Regions from separate parts of the Mesorhizobium sp. M2A.F.Ca.ET.046.03.2.1 genome, predicted to be linked through region 3. Evidence: predicted binding sites of a transcription regulator. Region 3 holds the regulator's gene; each other region holds the start of a gene.

Region 1 (5,477 bases), 1.3 Mb from region 3:
GGCCAGCAGCGCGGCCGAGAATGCCGTCATCGCCAGGAATGTCAGCTGAGACATCATGCTCAAGCGCGCGCCGCCCGTAGTCATCTGCTCCGACCCGCCCAGGACACCGTTCACGGAAACGCCGGAATGTCCTGTCTCCTTATTCCGACGCATCCCTTCGGACGCTTATCGGCCAAATTGCGGCCCTGCCAAGACGACCGATTGCCTCGGACCTGTGTCGTTACCGCAACGTTCCGCCCTGACTTGTTTCAAGCCAAGGCGGCTACTGGAACGCCGTCTCCGAGAAACTTCTGAGCTTGCGCGAATGCAGCCGCTCCATGGGCATTTCGGCAAGCTTCTCCATCGCCTTGATGCCGATGGTGAGATGCTGCGCCACCTGCCGCTTGTAGAACTCGGTCGCCATGCCGGGCAGCTTCAATTCGCCATGCAGCGGCTTGTCGGATACGCACAGCAGCGTGCCGTAGGGCACGCGGAAGCGGAAGCCGTTGGCGGCAATCGTCGCCGATTCCATATCGAGCGCGATGGCGCGGGACTGCGACAGGCGCTGCACCGGTCCGCGCTGGTCGCGCAGTTCCCAGTTGCGGTTGTCGATGGTGGCGACGGTGCCGGTGCGCATGATGCGCTTGAGGTCGTAGCCGGAAAGTCCAGTGACTTCGGCCACGGCTTCCTGCAGCGCCACCTGGATCTCGGCCAGCGGCGGGATCGGCACCCAGACCGGCAGATCGTCGTCCAGCACATGGTCCTCGCGCACATAGGCATGCGCCAGCACATAGTCGCCAAGTGCCTGCGTGTTGCGCAGGCCCGCGCAGTGGCCGAGCATGACCCAGGCATGCGGCCGAAGCACCGCGATATGGTCGGTGATCGTCTTGGCGTTGGAGGGGCCGACGCCGATATTGACCATGGTGATGCCGCCATGGCCGGGCTTCTTCAGGTGGTAGGCCGGCATTTGCGGCAGCCGCTGCGGCGGCGTGCCGTCCGAGGCCGTTGCGCCATTGGCGGTCACGACATTGCCGGGCTCGACGAACTCGACATAGCCGCTGTCGCCCTTGGCCATCAATTCGCGAGCCCGCGCCACGAACTCGTCGATGTAGAACTGGTAGTTGGTGAACAGCACGAAGTTCTGGAAATGCTGCGGGCTGGTCGCCGTGTAATGCGTCATGCGGTGCAGCGAATAGTCGATGCGCTGCGCGGTGAACGGCGCCAGCGGCCTCGGCTCGCCGAACGCCACCTCGAACGTGCCGTTGGCGATCTGGTCGTCGGTGCCGTCGAGATCCGGCACGTCGAACAGGTCGCGGATCGGCCGCTTGATGCGCTCGGCGGCCGCGCCGTCGACATAGCTGCCTTCCAGGAAGGCGAAATGCAGTGGAATGGGCGTCGTCGATTCCGACACGGTCACTGTCACGCCGTGGTTGCGCATGATGAGACGAAGCTGCTCGATGAGGTAGTTCTCGAACAGCTGCGGCTGGGTGATGGTGGTGGCGAAATGCCCGGGCGTCGGCATATGGCCATAGGCCTGGCGCGAGTCGACCTGGCTGAACGAGGTCGTGGTGACGCCGATCTGCGGATAGAAGGCCCGATAGCGCTTGCTCTCGTCGGCGCCCGCGGCAAGCGCCGCGAAGGAATCACGCAGGAATTTGGTGTTGCGATCATAGAGCGCCTGCAGCGCCGCGACGGCCTTTTTGGCGTCATGGAAGCTCTGCGCGCCGAAAGGCTCCGGCATCACGACCGATTCAATGGCTTGGGGGTAGATTCGCTTTTCCATGTCTCAATATAGAGATTCAGGATGGCGCTTGGGAGGGGGATGTGGGACCGCGAGAGCCGATAGCGTCGATTTTCTTCGGATGTGTTTAATGCATGTCGCCCAGAAGTGTGCGCGGTTCTGGGACAACGACATGCAGCAAAACAAAGACTTAAAGCGCCTCGCCTGAACCCGGTTCAGCGCGACGCGCTTTAAGGCGCGCTGGCTACGAGCCAGTCGCACCGTTCGACACTCTATAAAGCTTGTCCGCGCTGCAGGCTGATCAGCAGCACGAAGCCGACGCTCCTGTTCTTATTCGCCGGCGCCTCGATCCTGTGGCCCGCATCGGCGCGCATCATCGGCACAGCCAGCACCGGGGCGGCGAGCAGCATCAGGATGAGCGTCGCCCGCGGCAGCAGCCTCAGGATCTTCGTTGTGGTGGCGGCGATGCGGTTCATTTTGGTGGTGTCCCGATTTTCAATGTGGTCGATTTTCAACTTTGTCGTTTCAGCGCGTCACTTGGTTCACGGAGCCGAGAACGCAGCCACGGGCCGTTCCCACAAGCGGGCCGAGTGCCCGCCCTCGGCCACCAGGATGGCGAAGAGCATGCCGAACAGGCTCATCAGCAGGCAGACGATGGTGAAGCGACGGGCAAGCATTTTCTCTCTCCTTCAATGCGGGAGAGAATGCCGCAATGCCTCTGAACCGGTTATGAGACCGGTATTCATCTGCGGTTCAAAATGATTGACGAGGTCTCAAGCCGCCGTCGGCGACAAGACCGTTCGGCGGAGCGCCGCCGCCGCAAAAGAAAACGGGGCCGCTCGGGGCCCCGTTTCGGATGATCTCGGAAGGTCAGTTACAGCTTGTGCCAGGTCTGGCTCTTGCAGATCAGGCCGCCGAGCACGCAGCCGCTCATCTTGAGCGATGTGCCCGACAGCGTCGCCTTGCCGGAATAGGTCTTGTCGGTTTCCGGGTCGGTGATGGTGCCGGTGTATTTGTTGTCGCCAGCGGCCTTGAAGGAGCCGATCGTCTTGCCGGAGTACTTGCCGGATTTCAGCGTGATGGAGAACGCATCGCTGCCAGCGATCGCCGCCGTTGAGCCGGCCTGCGTCTTCCAATTGCCTTCGATCGGGTCGGCCCACGCGGCGCCCGCCATGATCAAGGTCGCCGCCAGGGCCAGGCTCGTCTTTCGAAACATCTTGTGCTCCTCCCAATGGGTATGCGGCGGGCTCCGGCCCGCCTTCCAGTCCCTTACGCAAAGGTAAAGCTAATCCAGCTCCCGCCAAAACAAAAGCGGTGCCGCCACGGAAGGTTGTAGCGGTTTTCGCCGTGCGCATGGCCGAAAATGAACGGCACCGGAAAAATGCTTCGGTTCCCGTGGTTAGCGAAGTCTTGATTCCGCTCCCGCCAATTTTCATCGAATTTGACGCAAGACCGCGCAAACGCTGGATTCCCATGCTTAACGGTTTCCCGCGTTTACCTCTTGTTTTAGCTTTGTTTTCCGCAAATTAAGCAAGCCATTTAACGACGGATTCAAAGCCAGGCTTCATCCTCGAAAGCATCGAAAGAGCGGCCCGCCCCGAGGGAAATCAAGGGACAGAAGGAGGCAGCTCTCGGGAGCCAGACAGGGGATTGAAATGGCACGTTTTGAAATGCTTGAAGACGGCTTCGGCGCCATGGGGGCAACTGCCCAGGCCGACATTCTTTTCGAACTGGGCATGATGTATGCGACCGGCCGCGATTGCGAGACCGATGTCGTCGCCGCCCACAAATGGTTCAACATCGCCGCGATCAAAGGTTCGGTCCGGGCCGCCGAGCTGCGCTCGGAACTGTCTGCCACCATGTCGAAGGTGGAGATCGCCATGGCGCTGCGCGAAGCCCGCGAATGGATGACGATGCACTGATCCTGCGCGCAGCGCTGAGAAGTTGATTTGGACAAGGCCGCGAAAAGACGGCCGGCCCACAAGACCAAGAACGCGGCAGGTAAACAAACTCAGCCGCGCGAAAAAACAGGGAAGCGAGCGGGTTTCAGGCGCGGGGCGTCTGGGGAGCTCGACTGCAAAAGCCGCGACCGACCGAAACAAGGTCGGCGCGGCTTTTTGCATTACGCTAGGTAATCACGCGGGCGCGTGGCCCAAGAAATCCTCGCCGGAATGAACCAAAACCGGCCGTACTGTCCTCTCGACAGTCTCGGCGAAGGGTGAAATTGTCCCGGCTCTGTGAAAGAAGCGCGGCCATGCCGCCGCGCGCAAGTGGAGGAGTTCTGATAGCCATGAAAAGATTGGGTATTTTGAGCGCGGCCGCATTTGGCCTGATGATGAGCGCCCCGGTTGCCTTTGCCGACGACATCACCATTTCGGTGGTCGGCCCGATGACCGGCCAGCTCGCCACCATCGGTGACCAGTTCAAGCAGGGCGCGCAGGCTGCCGCCGAGGCCATCAACGCCGCCGGCGGCGTCAACGGCTCGCAGATCAAGCTCGACATCGAGGACGACCAGTGCGATCCGAAGCAGGCGGTGTCGGTTGCCAACCGCATCGTCGCCAACGGCGTCAAGTTCGTCGACGGCCATGCCTGCTCGGGCTCGAGCATTCCGGCCTCCGCCGTCTATGCCGAAGCCGGTACGCTGATGATGAGCCCGGCCTCGTCGAACCCGGTGTTGACCGATGCCGCCGCCAAGTCCGGCTGGCCGACGATCATGCGCCTCTACACGCGTGACGACGCGCAGGGCGCCTTCATCGGCCCGTGGATCGCCAAGAAATATGCCGGCAAGAATGTCGTCGTCCTGCACGACAAGAGCGCCTACGGCCAGGGCGTTGCCGACGCCGTCAAGGCGACGATGAATGCGGGCGGCCTCAAGGAAGTCGATTACGAAGGCATCAACGCCGGCGAGAAGGATTACTCGGCCCTCGTCACCAAGCTGAAGGAACTCAAGGCCGACGTCGTCTATTTCGGCGGCTACCACCCCGAGGCTGGGTTGATCCTGCGCCAGGCGGCGGAGCAGAACGTCAAGTTCCAGCTGATCATGCCGGATTCGATCGCATCGCCGGAATTCTGGCAGGTCGCCGGTCCAGCCGGTGAGGGCACGCTGTTCGTCTTCCCGTCGGACCCGCAGGCCAAGCCCCAAGCGAAGGACGCGGTCGCCAAGATCAAGGCCGGCGGCTTCACACCTGAAGGCTTCACGCTGTTCTCCTATGCCGTGATCCAGGCCGTCGCCGAAGGCGTCAAGCGCGCCGGCACCGACGATCCGGCCAAGGTCGCCGAGGCGCTCAAGGACGGCAAGCCCATCAGCACCGTCGTCGGCGACGTCATCTTCGACGAGAAGGGCGACCTCAAGAACGCCAGCTACGACATCAACCAGTGGCACGACGGCAAATACGCGCCTATCCAGCAGTAATCGCTCCTGTTTGTGTGAAGGTGGCCGGGGCTCGTCCCGGCCACTTTCGTTTTATCGCTGGTCCTCCGCGAACCGCACCAGCACCGTGCCGTCGCTGACCTGAGCTCCCTCGGCCGCGATCTCCGCGATCACCCCGTCATGCGGGGCGGCGATCATGTGCTCCATCTTCATCGCCTCAAGGATCAGAAGCGGCTGGCCCTTGATCACGGCATCGCCCACTGCTGCCCGCACCAGCTTGACCAGCCCCGGCATCGGCGCGCGCAGGCTGCCTGAGGCGGCTCCCGCCTCGTCGGCCTTGGCGAGCGGGTCGCGAACCGTGAAGGTGTAGCCGACGGCGCCCTCGAA
Region 2 (5,477 bases), 3.6 Mb from region 3:
TCCAGGGCCGGCGGCGCGCGACGGTTGAGGATGCGATAGAGATAGTGGCGGCCGGTGGCGGAAAAGCGCGCGTCGAAATCATCGGCGACAACCGCCGCCTTGAGGATGGCGACGCGCGCGCCGACCGCCTGCAGATGGGCATTCACCGCATCGCGCACCTTGTCGCCCGGCCACGCTTTGGCAAGATCGACATGCGCCACTTGGGCGGTGGCGTGCACGCCGGCATCGGTGCGGCCGGCGGCCCGTATTCTTACGTCTTCGCCGCAGAACTTTTCGATCGCCTGCTCGATCGCCTGCTGCACCGAGGGCTGGTCGGCCTGATGCTGCCAGCCCGCGAACTGGCTGCCGTCATATTCGATATCGAGCCGAAAACGCGGCATGCCAGCTTGTGCTGCCTTAGCCTAGGCGGCCAAGGCGGTGAAAGCGGAAGCGTAGACCAGCCTGCCGGTCTCGGGCGCATCGCCCCAGGCCAGCGCCTGCAGCGCCTCGCCCTGATACTCGCTGTCGAAATTTGCGGCGCGGCCATGGGTGTAGCCGAAGCGGCCGTAATAGACTGGATCGCCCAGGACAACGGCCAGCGTCTCGCCGGCTTCCTTGAGGCGGATATGCGCCTCGCGGATCAGCGCACCGCCGATGCCGGTGCCGTGGAAGGAGGGTTCGACCGCCAGCGGCGCCAGGGCGACGGCCGCGAAACGCTTGCCGCCACTCTGCACGTAAAGCCTGGAAAACAGGATGTGGCCGACGACCTGGCCGTCTTCCTCGGCAACCAGCTCGACGACGGCGTCGCCGCCGGTGACCAGGGCATCGACCAGCCCGGCTTCCGCCTGCTGGCCAAAGGCATGTTCTTCGACGAGGCGGATCGCCTCGCGATCCCGCGGCGTCGCCGCGCGTATCGACATCATGCTCATGTCAGTTTCGTTCCTTTTGCGATCTTGGCGCCGCGCAAGAACTCCTGCGCGGCGGCAGGCTTTCCGCCCGCCCGTTGAACTTCGACCAGCCTGACCGCGCCCGATCCGCAGGCGACCGTCAGCCGGTCATCGAGAATTCCTCCCGACTCGCCGACGCCCTCCGAGAGCGCCGAGCGAAGCAGTTTCAGCCGCTCCATGCGGCCGCCAATTTCGACCTCGCACCACGCGCCCGGAAAGGGCGAGAGGCCGCGAATGTGATTGTGGACTTCGCCAGAAGGCCGCGTCCAGTCTACGCGTGTCTCCGATTTATCGATCTTTCGGGCGTAGGTCACCCCTTCCGCCGCCTGCGGGGTAAATGTCAGACAATTTATCCCCAACTGCGCGAGCGCCTCGACCATCAGCGAGGCGCCCTGAACCATCAGGCGGTCATGCAATTCGCCGGCCGTCATATCGGGTGCGATGGCGACTTTTTCAACCAAAGCCACCGGCCCGGTATCCAGACCCTCTTCCATCTTCATGACCATCATGCCGGTCAAGGCATCGCCCGCCATGACGGCGCGCTGGATGGGAGCAGCACCACGCCAGCGTGGCAAAAGCGAGGCATGGCCGTTGAGGCAGCCGAGCCACGGCGCGTCCAGAATGGCTTTCGGCAGCAGCAATCCATAGGCGACGACCACGGCGACATCGGCCTGCAGGGCCGCGAATGACACCTGCTCGGCTTCGCCCTTCAGCGATGTCGGCGTTCGCACTTCAAGCCCCAGCCGCTCGGCCTCGCGCTGCACCGGCGACGGCGTCAGTTCCAGCCCGCGCCGGCCGGCGGCACGCGGCGGCTGCGTGTAGACGGCCGCGATCTCGTGACCGGCTTCGGCGATGGCGCGCAAGGTCGGCACGGAAAAGTCCGGCGTGCCCATGAAGATGACGCGATGCGGCATGAGGTCCTGCGATCCTGTCTTACGGGAGGCTCAAGTGCTCGCGCGGCCGAAACGGCCCTCAGCCCACCATCTTGCCCGGCGCCTTGTCCTTGGCGAGCTTCTTGAACTTGCGCACCACCATGTCGCGCTTCAACTTCGAGATGTGGTCGATGAACAGCACGCCGTTGAGATGGTCGATCTCGTGCTGCAGGCAGGTGGCCATCAGGCCTTCCGCCTGTATCTCCTGCAGCTTGCCCTCGCGGTCGAGATATTTCACCCGCACGGAAGCCGGGCGCTCGACCTCGGCATAATAATCGGGAATCGACAGGCAGCCTTCCTCATAGACGGAACGCTGGTCGGAACTCTCGAGCACTTCGGGATTGATGAAGACATGCGGCTGAGGCTCCTCGCCTTCCTTGGCGAGGTCGATGACCAGGAGCCGACGCGGCTCGCCGATCTGGATCGCCGCAAGGCCGATGCCCGGCGCGTCATACATGGTCTCCAGCATGTCGTCGGCGAGCTTGCGCAAATCGGCATCGACGCGCTCGACCGGCTTGGAAACCTGGCGCAGGACGGGATCGGGAAGGATGATGAGCGGCTTGATCGACATGGCGTCTCACCTAAGACTTCACTGGAGAAGCGTCAACGGGGGCAGCTTTTCCCTGTTCACGTTTTGATCTGTTCCGGCGATGCGAATCGGTTATGCTGCGCACATGAACGACATGACCTCCATCCTTTCGCAGCCGGTCGCGCGGCTCGGCGCCACCACGGTCACGCTCGGACAGGCGCTTGGTATCGTCGCTGTCCTATTCGTCGTGCTGTTCGCCGCGCTCGTCATCGCCCTGTGGCGCTCCGCCAAGGCGCGCGCGGTCGCCGCGGCGGAAGCGGCCGACCATGCCCGTGACACCGAGGCGCGGATGGCCGACATCATGCAGGCGCAGGCCGAGATGCAGGGGCGCATGGGCGCGATCGCCGACGTCTTCGGCGCCAGGCAGGCGGAGCTTACGCAATCGCTCGGGCAGCGGCTCGACGCCATGACCGGCCGCATCGGCCAGACCATGGCCGAGCAGACCAAGTCGACGCATGAAAGCCTGGCCAAGCTGCAGGAGCGGCTGGCGGTGATTGACACCGCGCAGGGCAATATCCAGTCGCTTGCCGGGCAGGTCGTGCAGCTGCAGGCGATCCTCTCCAACAAGCAGACGCGCGGAGCCTTCGGCCAATCGCGGATGGAAGCGATCGTCGCCGACGGGCTGCCGCACGGCGCCTATGAGTTCCAGGCCAGCCTCAGCAATGGCAGCCGGCCAGACTGCCTGGTGCGAATGCCCAACGGCGCGCCGATGCTGGCCATCGACGCCAAGTTCCCGCTGGAAGCGTGGAACGCCATCCGCGCCGCCGAGGGCGCCGACATGCAGAAGGTGGCGGCGCAGGCCTTTCGGCGCGACATCGAGGTGCATATCCGCGATATCGCGGAAAAATACCTGATCCAGGGCGAGACGCAGGACACCGCCTTCATGTTCGTGCCTTCGGAATCGGTGTTCGCGGAAATCCACGAGAATTTCGAGGCGGTGGTGCAGAAGGCGCACCGCGCCCGCGTCGTCATCGTCTCGCCGTCGCTATTGATGCTGTCGATCCAGGTTATCCAAGCGATCCTCAAGGACGCCCGCATGCGCGAGCAGGCGCATCTGATCCAGGGCGAGGTCATCCGGCTGATGGAGGATGTGGCCAGGGTCGACGAGCGGGTGCGCCGGCTGCAGACGCATTTCGGCCAAGCGGCCAAGGACATCGACGACATTCTGGTCTCGACGTCGAAGGTCACCAAGCGCGGCCAGAAGATCGAGGCGCTGGAATTCGCCGAGGGCGAGACCGAGGCGCCGCGCCCGGCGAAGGCCGAAGGCGGCGCGCGTGTGGCGGACTCCAAGACGGGCCAGTTGAGGCTCAGGGTCGTCGAGGACGGCGAATAGCCTACTGCTCTTCGAGAGTCGTCATGCCCTCGAATTCCGGCAGCCAATGCAACGCCGAGCGGTGCCATTTCTGTTGTCTGGGAACCAGGTCCTGACGCTGCCTGGCGGTCCCGACCCTGATGCCATAGACCTTCGGACCGTCGCCGACAGACGTTGCATAAAGATGCGAGCCGCAGTCGGCGCAAAAGGCCTGGGCGCGCCTGGCGCCGCTTGCCACGACCTTGATGTAGATCTTCGGCGCGCCCTTGATGATCTTGTAGTCGCTTTCCGGTGCCGGAACGGTGACGCGGAATGCCGTGCCGGTCAGTTGCTGGCAGTCGGTGCAGTGGCAGATCGAGGTCTTTTCCGGGTCGACCTCCGCCTCATAGGTGATCGCGCCGCAATGGCATCCGCCGTCGATCTTCATAGACTATGCTCCTCACAAACTTCGCTGCGTTCAACCTAACTATCGTCCGAAGCCTCGGCCATGGCCTTGCGCCGCCGCTCCCATGTGCCAGTCGCCTGCGGCTTGACGAAGAGCCTGGAGATTTGCGGCATTTCCTTCTTGAGCCTTGCCTCCAGGCGCTCGACGCAGGCTTCAATCTCCGGCGCGGTGAGGTGATCCTCGAATTCGATGCTCAAGCCCGCGACGATCTCCTCCGGGCCGACATGGACGCTTAATATGCCGTTCGCCTGCTGGACGGCCGGATCCTGCTGGACGATCGCCAGAACCTTCTTCTGGACCTCGGGCGACGCAGGTTCGCCGAGCAGCAGGCCCTTGCTCTCACGCGCCAGAAAAATCGCTGTGGCGCCAAGGATGAGGGCGATGCCAAGAGAACCGACGCCGTCGAGCTCCGGCCTTTCCAGGAGTTGCGCTGACAGGATGCCGGCGAAGGCGACGACGAGGCCAAGCAGCGCGGCGCTGTCCTCGAACAACACGGTGTAGACGCTCGGATCCTTGCTCGACTGCACGGCCTCGAACCAGCCCTGTCGGCCCTTCTGCCGGCGGAACTCCCTCAGCGCCACCAGCCACGAGCTGCCCTCGAACAAGAACGAAAGGCCGAGCACGATATAGTTGACCTTGGCGTTGACGACCGGTTCGGGCGCCATGATGTGGATGATGCCCTCATAGAAGGAAACGCCGGCGCCAAGCGCGAAAACCAGAAGCGCGACGATGAAACTCCAGAAATAGAGCTCGCGCCCGTGACCGAGCGGATGGGTGTGATCGGGCGGCCGCGCGGCGCGATGCATGCCGTAAAGGAGCAGCGTGCCATTGCCGGTGTCGACCAACGAATGCACACCTTCCGACAGCATGGCGGACGAACCGGTGAAGGCTGCCGCCACGAATTTGGTGACCGCGATCGCCAGATTGCCGGCAAGCGCGGCGTAGATCACCCGTCTCGATCCGCTATGTCCTGCCATCCGATCCCCGGCTAGCCCTGCGCGCGAGCTTAGCGGCCCGCCCAGCAAAGCTCTACAGACAATGCGCCAGTCCATGCGAGGTTTCGAACTGGCGTCGCGACCGCAAAATCGGTTGACAGCCGGCCGGCCGGCTTAGCAAAGCCGCACTGCCTCTTGCAGTCCGTCATTTCTCTTGTTTCACTCGGCTTGCCCACAATCGGAGGAGCGAATCATGGCTAAAGGTGCGATGAAGGCGGGCAAGGAAGCCCGCAAACCGAAGAAGGACGCCAAGAAGCCCGCCGCGGCCCCGGCTCCCA
Region 3 (5,477 bases):
CCAGGTCAATCCGTCCAGAATGGCGGCCGTGGCGGCTTCGGTGGAGCGCTCGCGATCGGTGTCCTCGATACGCAAAAGCATCGTGCCGCCGGTGTGCTTGGCATAGAGCCAGTTGAACAGCGCCGTGCGCGCCCCGCCAATATGCAGGTAGCCTGTGGGCGAGGGGGCAAAACGGGTGACGACCTTGTCGGACATGGAACTCTCGAAGAAGCGCGCTGAGACGGCATATTTCGCGCGGGCTTTCGCGCTTTGCGCGTTCATGTAGCATAGGCGGTCTGGGGCGCAAGGGGCAGACCCGATGGCTGGACGTGGCCGGGGTACGGAGGAGGGCGGGGAAACGACAGCTGGCGTCAGCGAGCGCCTGATGTTTGCCCATGCCGAGCCCCAAGAGGCGCCGCCGATTCAGCTTCCGCAGCCGCGCGCACCAGCCGAGCATCTGCCTGATGGCCACGGCGCAGTACTGCCGGTCTCGCCAACAGCCGGCGGCGGCCGGATCCGCAAACAGCTCGGCAGCGTTTCGCTTCCCGCGCTGCGGCGAAGCGTTGCGGTCGCTGCCAGCACCGAGATCGACCGGGGCGTCGGCTTTCTGCTGGTGCCGGTGTTCCTGGCCGCCGGCGTCATCTATTACTTCTCGCTGAGCACCGAGCCTGATCTCTACAGGCCGCTTGCGGCGGTGGCGCTGATGGCTGTCTGCGCGGCGGTGTCGCGCTCCTGGCAGAAAACGCACCTTGTCTTCATGGCATCGCTTTTCTGCGCGCTCGGCTTCCTCTCGGCCAAGGTGGAGACCTGGCGGATGGCGACCCCGATGCTGGGGTCCGAAATCCAGACCCGGCTGACCGGCCGCCTGGTCACCGCCGAAGCGATGGCCAATGGCCGTGTGCGGCTGACCATCGATCTCATGTCCACCGAGCACCCGACGCTGCGCTACGCGCCGGACCGCGTTCGGCTGTCGGCGCGCAGGATCCCGTCCGGCATGACGGCAGGGTCGATGCTGACCGGCTATGCCAAGCTGCTGCCGCCGACCGGTCCGGTACGCCCGGACAGCTATGACTTTTCCTTCGACAGCTACTTTAGCGGCATCGGCGGCAGCGGCTTTTTCCTGGGCGATCCAAAGCTGTTGGCTCCGGCTTCGACTGCGCCAACGGGGGCACCCTTCGGCGCGCGCATTGCGTCGGCCGTGGAAAACGCGCGCGAAGGGATCGCCGACCACATCCGGAGCAGCATTGGCGGGTCCGAAGGCGAGATCGCGGCGGCGCTGATCGTCGGCGTGCGCGCCGGCATTCCGGAAGCGATCAACGAGTCGATGCGACGGACCGGCATCTATCACATCATATCGATCTCCGGCCTGCACATGGCGCTGGTGGCCGGCACGATCATGTTCCTGCTGCGCGGCGCCTTCGCGTTGTTTCCGGATTTCTCGTCCCGCCGCCCGGTGAAGAAATACGCCGCGGCGATCGCGCTGGCCTCGATCGCCGCTTACCTCGTCATCTCCGGCATCGTGGTGGCGGCCGAGCGAAGCTTCATCATGCTTGCGGTTATGCTTGTAGCGGTGCTCTTCGACCGCGCGGCTTTGACGATGCGCAACCTGGCAATCTCGGCGATTGCCGTCATCCTTGTCTCGCCACATGAAGTGGTCGGCCCGAGCTTCCAGATGTCCTTCGCCGCCACCGCGGCCCTGGTCGGCGCCTATGCCGGCTTTGCCGATTATCGCGCCGGCAAAACGACCGCGCCGCCGGTGAAGCGTTCGTTCCTGAAGTTCCTGTCGCGAAAACTAGCGGTTGGCGTGGGCGGCGCCGCTGTGACCTCGCTCATCGCCGGCAGCGCGACATTGCTGTTTGCGATCTGGCATTTTCAGCGCGTGTCGCCGCTCAGCCTGCTCGCCAATCTGGCGGTCATGCCGATCGTCTCGCTGATTGTCATGCCGTTCGCCGTGTTGAGCGCGCTCGCCATGCCGTTCGGCTTCGACGGTCCCTTCCTCTATGTGATGGGCAAGGGCCTGACAGCGATGATCGCCATTTCGGCATGGATTTCCGACCGCTCGCCAGTCGATGCAGTGGGATTGATCTCGATCCAGTCGGTGCTGCTGGCGACAATCGCGCTCGTCATCGCGACCATGGCCACCACCTGGCTGAGGCTCGCCGCTGTGCCCTTCGCGCTCGCCGCGCTGTTGGCGATCCCGCATGTGCGCACGCCGGATGTGCTGATCTCGGAGGACGCGCATCTCGTGGCGATGCCGATCGGTGGCGGCGAGCTTGCCGTCAACCGCGAACGCTCCAACGAGTTCACCACCGACAACTGGAAGCGGGCGCTGAAGGCCGAGGCCATCGTGCCGCCCGAGACATTTGCCAAGGATGCGCTCGATATCGCCGACCCGGTCGACCTGCCGCCCGGCTCGCCCTTCTATTGCACCGGCGACCTCTGCATTGGCCGGCATCCGTCCGGCGCGATCGTCGCGCTCGCCGAAAACCGCGACAGCGCACGGCCCGCCTGCGGCTTTGCCGATCTCATCGTCATCAACGATGCGACGGCCTACAATCCCTGCTGGGATGAGCGCGTGCTTGTCGTCACCAAGCGCCAACTGGCGCGTGACGGCAGTGCCGCCGTCTTCTTCGATCCGCAATCGGCAACCGCGCGAGCAGCCATCCAATATGCCGTCGAGCAGCCTTACCGGCCCTGGCACGAGCAGCGGAAGTACACTCGCGAGGCGAGGGGACTGGCGCCTTACGAAAAGCCAGAGAGGGCCAAGTCCTCGCAGCCGGATCAGTAGCGCCTGATCAGCCCGACGAGCTTGCCCTGCACCTTGACCCGATCCGGCCCGAAGATGCGGGTTTCGTAGGCCGGGTTGGCGGCCTCCAACGCGATCGAGGCGCCCTTGCGGCGGAAGCGCTTGAGTGTCGCTTCCTCATCGTCGACGAGCGCCACCACGATCTCGCCCGGGCTCGCCGTGCTGGCGTTACGGATGATGACGGTGTCGCCGTCGAAGATGCCGGCCTCGATCATCGAGTCGCCCTTGACCTCCAGCGCATAGTGCTCGCCGCCCATGATCATGTCCGGCGGGACCGAGATCGAATGCGTCTGGTGCTGGATGGCGTCGATTGGCACACCGGCGGCGATGCGGCCCATCACCGGAATGGACACGGCCGAAGCGGCGTCGTCATCATTGCTGGGTGTCGGCGTACGCGAGGGCGCTGCCGGCTTGACCTGTCGGCTTAGATTGCCCTGGCCGCCCTGGATGACGCTTGGCGAAAATTTCTTCGCGGCATTCAGGCCGGGAGCGATCGAGTCGGGCAGGCGCAAGACCTCCAGCGCGCGCGCCCGGTTCGGTAGCCGGCGAATGAAGCCGCGTTCTTCCAGCGCCGTGATCAGCCGATGGATGCCGGACTTTGAGGCGAGGTCGAGCGCTTCCTTCATCTCGTCGAAGGATGGAGGGATCCCGCTCTCCTTCAGGCGTTCATGGATGAACATCAGGAGTTCATGTTGTTTGCGCGTCAGCATTGGCGGCCCCCACGGGTTCCGAAACCAGAATCAGAAAAACAAACCCAGAACAAACACTATCTGTTCCAGTTGTGTTCCGCAACCGTTTAAAGTTTAATGAATTTCTTAAGGCGGGCGAAAGAATGTTGCATCCGACGGTGCCTGGCCGCCACCGGTTGGGCTGTGTCATTTATTCCGCTCGATTTTGCAATTCTCCTTATGCTGAAATTGAGAGGCGACATCGTCGCGGAGGTGCTGAAGGGATCCAGTCAGCTGACCCAACCATGTACCGTAACGTGAACGAAACGAACTCAAAATGCCAACCTTGGCGACGATTCCGATCCTCAGCCTTTGCCGTCTATGGACCAGCTAATATAGGACAGAAGGTTCTTGCCGGGTTGCGGACGGTGATGGGACAACCGCCTTGGTCGCCGGAGGGATGTAGCGGCCTGGGTCGAAATGGAGGCGGTAGCACATGAGGGGAATTCCCGATCTTGCCGAGGTCGAGGCGATGGACGCTGCGGACCCGCTGCGCCCCTTGCGCGATCGCTTTGTTCTGCCGGAAGGGGTGATATACCTTGATGGCAATTCACTGGGCGCCGCTTCGATCAATGTCTTCAACGAGATCGAGACGGCCGCGAAGCAGGAATGGGCGCAGGATATCATCCGTGCCTGGAACACCGCCGGCTGGTTCGACATGCCTGTCCAGCTGGGCGACCGGCTCGGGCGTCTGATCGGCGCCGCGCCTGGCCAGACGGTGGTATGCGACACCACCTCGATCAACATCTACAAGGTCCTGCATGCGGCGCTCGCGATGCGACCCGACCGCTCGGTGATCGTTGCCGAAGGCGACAGCTTTCCGACCGACCTCTACATGGCGGAGGGGGTGTCCTCGACGCGGCCCGGCGCGGTGCTGCGGCTCGAGGGCGTCGATGCGCCGACGATCGAGGAACTGATCGACGACCGTGTCGCGGTCATCCTGGTCAACCACGTCAATTACAAGTCCGGCCGGTTGCGCGATATGGCGGCCCTGACCCGCAAGGCCCATGACGCCGGCGCGCTGATCGTCTGGGACCTCTGCCACACGGCCGGCGCCCTGCCGGTGGATCTCGACGGCTCGAATGCCGATTTCGCGATCGGCTGCACCTACAAATATCTCAATGGCGGACCGGGCGCGCCTGCCTTCATCTATGCCGCCACCCGCCATCATCACGACATCAGCCAGCCGCTCAGCGGCTGGTGGGGCCATGCCCGACCGTTCGCGTTCGAGCAGGGTTATGCCGCCGGCACGGGCATCCGGCGATTCCTGTGCGGAACGCAGCCGATGCTGTCGATGCGGGCGCTGAAAGGTTCGCTGGATCTCTGGGACGAAGTCGACATGACTGCCGTGCGCGAGAAGAGCGTCGCGCTGACGGATCTGTTCATCCGCCTTGTCGAAGCTCGATGCGGCGCGTTCGGTCTCGAGCTAGAAAGCCCGCGCAACGGCGCCGAGCGCGGCAGCCAGGTGTCGTTCGCCCATCCACATGGCTACCAGGTGATGCGCGCCTTGATCGAGCGCGGCGTGATCGGCGATTTCCGCGCGCCGTCGACCGTTCGCTTCGGCTTCACGCCACTCTATGTCGGCTACCGGGATGTCTGGGCCGCCGTCGAGGTGCTGGAAGACATCCTGCGCACGAGCGCCTGGCAGGAGGCGCGCTATGCGATCAAGGAGGCCGTCACCTGACTTCGAATGGCATGCCGAACAAAGACAACTCGAAATCGATCAGATCGCAGGAGGGGCCGGTGCTGGGACTCCGCATTGTCGACTGGGATGACGCCTACGCCAACGGCGCGAACATCGCTGGCGGCGACCGCTGGCCGGCGGCCTGGGACGGCCCAGCTCAGGCATTTCGCGAAAAGCTGTTGGCGCAGGGCAGGGCGCGGCTCGACATCGTCTATGGCGAGGCGCCGCGCAGCCGGTTCGATCTCTTCCTCCCGCCTGCCGCGCCGAAGGGGCTCGTCGT

The links. The regulator LexA, encoded in region 3, represses DNA repair genes until DNA is damaged. The targets are predictions, from matches to a motif close to TGTTCNNNNTGTGTTCNG.
Region 1: a site for LexA is predicted at 3,223-3,240, ahead of EJ072_RS01995 (sel1 repeat family protein). Genes of this name have one in related genera too.
Region 2: a site for LexA is predicted at 2,483-2,500, ahead of EJ072_RS13660 (DNA recombination protein RmuC). Genes of this name have one in related genera too.

What each region holds. Positions count from the first base shown of each region.
Region 1 covers NZ_CP034449.1:361,306-366,782, reverse strand. The annotation lists gene EJ072_RS02015 (endonuclease/exonuclease/phosphatase family protein) at 1-57, opposite strand, end outside; gene EJ072_RS02010 (AMP nucleosidase) at 263-1,720, opposite strand; gene EJ072_RS02005 (hypothetical protein) at 1,993-2,196, opposite strand; gene EJ072_RS37240 (hypothetical protein) at 2,263-2,397, opposite strand; gene EJ072_RS02000 (DUF2147 domain-containing protein) at 2,595-2,936, opposite strand; gene EJ072_RS01995 (sel1 repeat family protein) at 3,376-3,642, shown strand; gene EJ072_RS01990 (ABC transporter substrate-binding protein) at 4,011-5,132, shown strand; partial or broken gene EJ072_RS01985 (acetyl/propionyl/methylcrotonyl-CoA carboxylase subunit alpha) at 5,184-5,477, opposite strand, start outside.
Region 2 covers NZ_CP034449.1:2,869,691-2,875,167, reverse strand. The annotation lists gene truA (tRNA pseudouridine(38-40) synthase TruA) at 1-380, opposite strand, end outside; gene EJ072_RS13675 (N-acetyltransferase) at 402-908, opposite strand; gene fmt (methionyl-tRNA formyltransferase) at 905-1,840, opposite strand; gene def (peptide deformylase) at 1,899-2,429, opposite strand; gene EJ072_RS13660 (DNA recombination protein RmuC) at 2,533-3,780, shown strand; gene EJ072_RS13655 (GFA family protein) at 3,782-4,186, opposite strand; gene EJ072_RS13650 (cation diffusion facilitator family transporter) at 4,222-5,181, opposite strand; gene EJ072_RS37285 (hypothetical protein) at 5,393-5,477, shown strand, end outside.
Region 3 covers NZ_CP034449.1:6,442,093-6,447,569, forward strand. The annotation lists gene gltX (glutamate--tRNA ligase) at 1-195, opposite strand, end outside; gene EJ072_RS30735 (ComEC/Rec2 family competence protein) at 299-2,767, shown strand; gene lexA (transcriptional repressor LexA) at 2,761-3,495, opposite strand; gene kynU (kynureninase) at 3,950-5,197, shown strand; gene EJ072_RS30750 (alpha/beta hydrolase) at 5,257-5,477, shown strand, end outside.